3 regions of the Azospirillum sp. TSH58 genome follow, and region 2 is predicted to be linked to each of the others. Evidence: riboswitches for the same ligand, from Rfam matches in the RefSeq annotation. Region 2 holds a riboswitch; each other region holds the start of a gene.
The links. A riboswitch is a leader RNA that binds a small molecule or an ion and turns the genes downstream of it on or off. The one in region 2 is predicted to bind thiamine pyrophosphate.
Positions count from the first base shown of each region.

Region 1: it holds a riboswitch for thiamine pyrophosphate, as region 2 does, so the genes downstream of both, thiC (phosphomethylpyrimidine synthase ThiC) here and thiO (glycine oxidase ThiO) in region 2, are expected to answer to the same signal.
Region 3: it holds a riboswitch for thiamine pyrophosphate, as region 2 does, so the genes downstream of both, TSH58p_RS25915 (long-chain fatty acid--CoA ligase) here and thiO (glycine oxidase ThiO) in region 2, are expected to answer to the same signal.

Region 1 is NZ_CP022364.1:354,013-356,207, forward strand. Features, by position in the region: gene thiC (phosphomethylpyrimidine synthase ThiC) at 1-962, opposite strand, end outside; TPP riboswitch at 1,078-1,190, opposite strand; gene TSH58p_RS05225 (hypothetical protein) at 1,380-1,568, shown strand; gene oxlT (oxalate/formate MFS antiporter) at 1,673-2,195, opposite strand, start outside.
Region 2 is NZ_CP022366.1:48,592-50,786, reverse strand. Features, by position in the region: gene mgtE (magnesium transporter) at 1-768, shown strand, start outside; TPP riboswitch at 815-918, shown strand; gene thiO (glycine oxidase ThiO) at 910-2,094, shown strand; gene thiS (sulfur carrier protein ThiS) at 2,091-2,195, shown strand, end outside.
Region 3 is NZ_CP022367.1:977,583-979,777, reverse strand. Features, by position in the region: gene TSH58p_RS25920 (acyl-CoA reductase) at 1-69, opposite strand, end outside; gene TSH58p_RS25915 (long-chain fatty acid--CoA ligase) at 66-1,145, opposite strand; TPP riboswitch at 1,222-1,351, opposite strand; gene TSH58p_RS25910 (DUF5672 family protein) at 1,479-2,195, shown strand, end outside.

The DNA of each region.
Region 1 (2,195 bases), on a different replicon from region 2:
ATGCCGGCGTGGATGGTGAAATAATCCACCCCCTGCTCCGCCTGCTCGATCAGCGTGTCGCGGAAGATCTCCCAGGTCAGGTCCTCGGCCTTGCCGCCGACCTTCTCCAGGGCCTGGTAGATCGGCACGGTGCCGATGGGGACCGGGCTGTTGCGCAGGATCCATTCGCGGGTGGTGTGGATGTTGCGGCCGGTGGACAGGTCCATCACGGTGTCCGCGCCCCAGCGGATCGACCAGACCATCTTGTCCACCTCCTCCCCCACCGAGGAGGCGACGGCGGAGTTGCCGATGTTCGCGTTGATCTTGGTGAGAAAGTTGCGGCCGATGATCATCGGCTCCGATTCGGGGTGGTTGATGTTGGACGGGATGATCGCCCGCCCGCGCGCCACCTCGTCGCGGACGAACTCCGGGGTCACATGGTCGGGGATGGAGGCGCCGAAGTCGTCGCCGTCCCGCGCCGCCGCCTCGGCCAGCCGCTGGCGGCCCAGATTCTCGCGGACGGCGATGTACTCCATCTCCGGCGTGACGATGCCGGCGCGGGCGTAGGCCATCTGCGTGACCGCCCGGCCCGGCTTGCCGCGCAGCGGACGGCGCCCGGCGCGGTCGAAGACGGGCACGGCGCGCGTCTCGCCGGCGCGCAGCCCGTCGTCCTCCGGACGGACCTCGCGGCCCTCATAGGCCTCCACGTCGCCGCGCGCCTCGATCCAGGAGCGGCGCAGCTCCGCCAGGCCGCGGCGGATGTCGGTCTGCACGGCGGGGTCGCTGTAGGGGCCGGAGGTGTCGTAGACGCGCACCGGCGGCTCGCCGCCGCCGACATGGATGTCGCGCATGGCCACGCGCAGGTCGGGGAAGCGCTCCCCCGCCACATGGACCTTGCTGGACGACGGCAGCGGGCCGGTCGTCACCGAGAAATGGTCGGAGGGCGCGGGCTTTTGGGAAGCGGGGGGAAGTGAGTCGGGCATCTGCTGTGGATCTCCATCGCACATAGGATCGTTGGAGACCCGGGTGTGACGGAGCGGCAGAACGGACGACCGGAGCGGTCCCCATGGAGGGGTGCGCGATGGGATGCGCGTGACCGTGGCCCGTTTGTTCCTGTCCCTACGCCGGTACGACCCGGATCAGGTTCAAAGGGTTCGGCGCCTTACGGCATCATCTCAGCCCCGTGTTATGGGGCTCCCCTTGGAACGTCGCCATGCTGAACGATCCGCCCCACCCACGTCAACGCTATTCACGGCGAATTCCACCCCACGGATGCAATTGGCGCGACTCTGGTATCCATTATCTGGTATACAAAATCCTATTGCGCAGCCTGAGCCGGGCCGCTATGCTGCATCACAACAAGAAACAAAGCCCCCTCCCGAGTGCCCGGAGCCCGTCCCATGCTCGAATCCCAGATGATCGCCTTCGTCGCCCTGGCCGGCCTGATGGGCCACGGCCTCACCCTGCTGATGCGGGAGGACGACGAGTGGAACGCCGATCCGCAGGACGGGCAGCCGGACGGCCTCTGGTCGTCGGACCGCTTCAACCAGTCCGGCGAAGGCCACAACCGTCCCTTCTTCCTGGAATGAAAGAAGGCCGCCGCGCGGGGTGCGCGCGGCGGCCATAGTCCGAGATGAAGTCTTCCGAGATAAAGCGCCCGAGATACGAAACCTGAGACGACTTTGCGGGCCGATCAGTGGCCGGGCTGCACCGCCAGCCCCCCCGCACCCTGCTGGGCGGCGAGTTCTGCGTTGCGGGCATGGTGCTTGCGCAGCATGGGCCGCAGGACCGCGATGGCGCAGAAGGCTGCGATGAGGTCCATGGTGGCGCAGATGTAGAGCACGGTCGCCCAGGTGCCGGTGGCTTCCATCAGCAGGTTGCCCAGCGGGACCAGCAGGGCCGCGACGCCCTTGGCGCAGTAGAGCACGCCGTAGATCTTCGCCGCATGCTTGGTGCCGAAGGTGTCCGCCGAGGTCGCGCTGAACAGGCTGTACACTTCGCCCCAGGCCAGGAACACCAGACCCGACAGGATCAGGAACATGATCGGGTCGTGGCCGAAGCGGCTGAGCATCAGGATGCCGAGGCCTTCGAAGGTGAAGGCGATGAACATCGTCGCTTCACGGCCGATGTGGTCGGAGACGAAGCCGAACAGCGGACGGGAGATGCCGTTCATCACGCGGTCGAGCATCAGCGCGAAGGGCAGAGCCGCCATGGTG
Region 2 (2,195 bases):
CGCCAGAAGCGGTCGGTCCGCATCGCCGATCTGGTGACGGAGGAGGTGGACACCATCCCCGCCACCATGGACCAGGAGGAGGTGGCGAACCTGTTCCGCCAGTACGCTCTGGTTTCCGCGCCCGTGGTGGACGCCGGCGGTCGGCTGATCGGCGTCATCACCGTCGACGACGTGGTCCACATCATCGACGAGGAGGCCGAGGACGACATCGGCAAGCTCGGCGGCGTCGGCGACACCTCGATCTACCGCTCGGTTCTGGAAACCTCGCGCTCGCGCATTTCCTGGCTTGGGCTGAACCTGTTCACCGCCTTCGCGGCGGCGGGCGTCATCTCGCTGTTCGAGGCGACCATCGAGCAGATCGTGGCGCTGGCCGTGCTGATGCCGATCACCGCCTCGATGGGCGGCAACGCCGGGACCCAGACGCTGACCGTGGCGGTGCGCGCCCTGGCGACGCGCGAGCTGTCGTCGTCCAATGCCCCCCGCGTGGTCGGCAAGGAGGTGCTGGTCGGGCTTCTCAACGGCGCCGTCTTCGCCACGCTGGTGGGGGCCATCGCCGCGACGTGGTTCGAGCCGATGATCGGGCTGGTGATCGGCTGCGCCATGGTCATCAACCTGTTCGTCGCCGGGCTGTGCGGGGTGCTGATCCCCATCGGTCTGGACCGGATGGGCGTCGACCCGGCGGTGGCGAGTTCGGTCTTTCTGACCACGATGACCGACGTCATCGGGTTCCTGTCCTTCCTGGGGCTGGCGTCGCTTTTGTTGCTGTGACCAACGAAAAGGGGCTTGCCAAAGGCGGCTCTCTTCCGGATGATCCGGGCATTGGCTGGGGTGCCGTGCGGGATGCGCTCGCGCGGCTGAGATCACACCCATCGAACCTGTCTGGATAATGCCAGCGAAGGGAGCCGCCGCATGGTATCCGCGCCCTTATTTCATTCTGAGTCCGCCCATTCCGGGTCCGCAAAACCCACCGTCGCCGTGGTCGGCGCGGGGGTGATCGGCCTGTCCATCGCCTGGAGGCTGGCCGCCGCCGGCTGCCGGGTCGAGGTCTTCGACCGTGGCGCTGCCGGCCGGGGCGCCAGCCACGCCGCGGGCGGCATGCTCGCCGCCTGCGTGGAGACCGAACCCGGCGAAGAGAGCCTTCTGCCGCTGACCCGCGCCTCCCAGGATTTGTGGCCCGCCTTCGCGGCGGAGCTGGAGGCCGCCTCCGGCCTGGCGGTGGACCTGCGCGACGAAGGCACGATGGTCATCGCGCTGAACGCCGACGACGCGGCCAAGGTACGCTTCCTGCACGAGTTCCAGAGCAAGCTCGGCCTGCCGGTGGAATGGCTGAGCGGGGCGGAGGTGCGGCGGCGCGAGCCCTACCTCCAGCCGGGCGTGGCCGGCGCGCTGTTCTGCGCCGGCGACCATCAGGTGGACAACCGCAAGGTCGCCGCCGCCCTGCACGCCGCCGCCCTGCGGGCCGGCGCCGTGGTGCACGAGTACGCCGAGGTCAGCCGCATCGAGATCCGCGGCGGCCGTGCCGTCGGCGTCCAGGTCGGTGACCGGCTTTTCGAGGCCGACCGGGTGATTCTGGCCGCCGGGGCGTGGTCGGGCTGGATCGACGGGCTGTCCCCGGCGGTGCGCCCGCCGGTGCGCCCTGTGAAGGGGCAGATGCTCTGCCTGCGCATGGACGCCCGGCTGCCGCTGCTGCGCCACGTGGTGTGGACCCCCGGCACCTACCTGATCCCGCGGCTGGACGGGCGGCTGCTGGTCGGCGCCACGACGGAGGAGCGGGGCTTCGACGACCGGCTGACCGCCGGGGGCCAGTTCGCCCTGCTGGAAGGGGCGTGGCGCGCCCTGCCGGGCATCGCCGAGCTGCCCATTGAGGAAGCCTGGGCCGGTTTCCGCCCGGGCACCCGCGACGACGCCCCGATCCTCGGCCTCTCGGAGGTGGAGGGGCTGGTCTACGCCACCGGGCACCACCGCAACGGCATCCTGCTGACCCCGGTGACCGCGGATTCGGTGGCGCGGCTGGTCCTGACCGGGGAGACCGATCCGGTGATCCGTCCCTTCGCGCTCGACCGCTTCGCCCAGCCCAAGGGGGCCGCGGCATGAGCGTCCGCATCCGCGTCAATGGGCGGGAGGAGGATCTCGCCGCCCCCACCGTCGCCGCCCTGCTGGCCGAACGCGGCATCGCCGCGGGCACGCGCGGGGTC
Region 3 (2,195 bases), on a different replicon from region 2:
CCGCCAGTCCACCGCGTCGGCGGACAACCCCGGCAGATGCCCGGCGCGCTCCATCAAGCCTACGGTCATGGGGCCCGCGCCGCTCTGAGGAAGTCCTCGACCGCCATGGAGCAGCCCTTGGCGTCCGCCCCGTCCGCCCGGCCCAGAAGCTGGAAGCCGCCGTCCACCTCAACCCCGGCGTCCTCGGTCAGGATGGCCGACGCGCAGTTGAAATGGGCCAGATCGTGATGGACCAGCACGCCGACGCTGCCGCGCGGCACCTCCTGCCCGGTCAGCGGGTTGATGACCCGGCTGCGGATCCAGTGCGGGCCGGACTTCACCGACGGGCAGGTCTCGTTGCCGTCGTCGTAGAACTGGGTGCTCAGCTCCGTCATGCCGTACATGTTGATGCACAGCCGGCGCGGCACGCCGAAAGTGGCGGACAGGCGGCCGTAGAACTCCTCCGCCGCCATCTCCCGCGACTGGCCCTTGAAGCCGCCGGTGTCGAGGATGCGGCTGCCCGCCGGCAGGGCGAAGCGCCGCCCCCGCTCGGCCAGCGCGTCCATCAGATGCACGACGCTGAAGCTCGCCCCCAGCAGGGCATAGGGTTCGCCGGTCGCCTCGGCGCGCGACAGCGCCTCGATCGCCCCGTCCACGTCCAGCCCGGCGTCGGAGACGAAATACCGGCTCTCCGCCGTCCCGAATTCGCTCCTGGCCAGCGCCAGATAATGGGCGAGCGAGGAGTTGGGCATCGCCTGTTCGGTCGGGAACAGGATGCCCATGCGCAGCCGTTCGACGTCCCCCATGAAACGGCGGCGGAAATTGACGGTCATGGAGCGGTCGTAGACCGCCAGCGTCGGGTGGTGGCTCTTGCCCCGCACGCCCTTGGTGGTGCCGCTGGTCATGAAGACGTGCGGGCATTCCTCCGGCGGCCGTCCGCTCAGCGTCAGGTCCTTGAAGGCGCTGATCGGCACGGCGGGCACGTCGCGCCAGCTCTTCACCGTGCGCAGGGTGCGCGCCCGCTGGGTGGCGAAGCGGCGGTAGGGGACGTTGGTCTCGAACTGGTGGGCGAAGACGGCCAGCGCCATGCGGTTGAACGCCTCCTCGTCCGCCTCTCCGGCGGCGATGAAGGCCAGCAGGTCTTCGACAAGTCGGGCTTCGGTCACGTCCGCACACACCTTTTGCAGCGCCAACAAACTGTTGCCGGAGCAAGCGGTGTCTGGATGGAATGGGGGTACGCCGTGCCGCCCTTCAGTCCCGTCCCTACGCCGGTATGACCCGGATCAGGTTCGATGGGTCACCGCGTTGTCCGGATGAAAGCGCCGGACCGGCGGAGTCTCAGCCTCCTAGCGAGGCCCCCCAGGGAACACTTCGCAAGCTAAGGGACCGGCCCCCGCCCGTCAAGGATGACCGGCGCGCCGCCCGTGGCACCCCCACAACCGCCGTGATAGGATCCGCGCCCGCGGGCGGCCGACGCCGGCGGCAGAACGGGGAACGGCATGGTGAGGATCGAGGACTGCACGCTGGTGTTCGCCGACACGGCGAACAACGCCCTGGTCGAACTGGCCATACGGGACAGCCTGTCCGCCTGCCGCTTCTCCAGGGTCCTGCTGCTCTCCGACCGCGACCCGAAGATTCCGGGCGTCGATTTCCACCGCATCGCCCCGATCCACAGCATCGACGACTATTCGGACACCATCAACGTCCGCCTGCGCCGGCTGGTGACGACCGGTCATGTCCTGATCGCGCAGTGGGACGGCTTCGTCGCCGACCCGCGGGCCTGGACGGAGGAGTTCCGCGCCTTCGACTACATCGGCGCCCGCTGGGGCTGGTACGACGACGGCATGACGGTGGGAAACGGCGGCTTCTCCCTGCGCTCCGCCGCCCTGCTCGACCGGCTGCGCGACCTGCCCTTCGAAGCCGGCATCCCCGAGGACCACGTCATCTGCCGGACCGAGCGCCCGGCGCTGGAGAAGGCCGGCATCCGCTTCGCCCCGGAGGCCGTGGCCGACCGCTTCGCCTTCGAACGGACACCGGTGACGGGACCGGCCTTCGGCTTCCACGGCCTGTTCAACTTCGGCAAGGTGCTGGGGGACCGCGCGCTGGAGGAACGGATCGAGGTGATGGACGGTCCGCTTCTCGACAAGCGCGAATACACCGACCTGATGACCGGCCTCGCGCTGTCCGGACGCAAGGCCCCCTTCGCCTCCATGGTC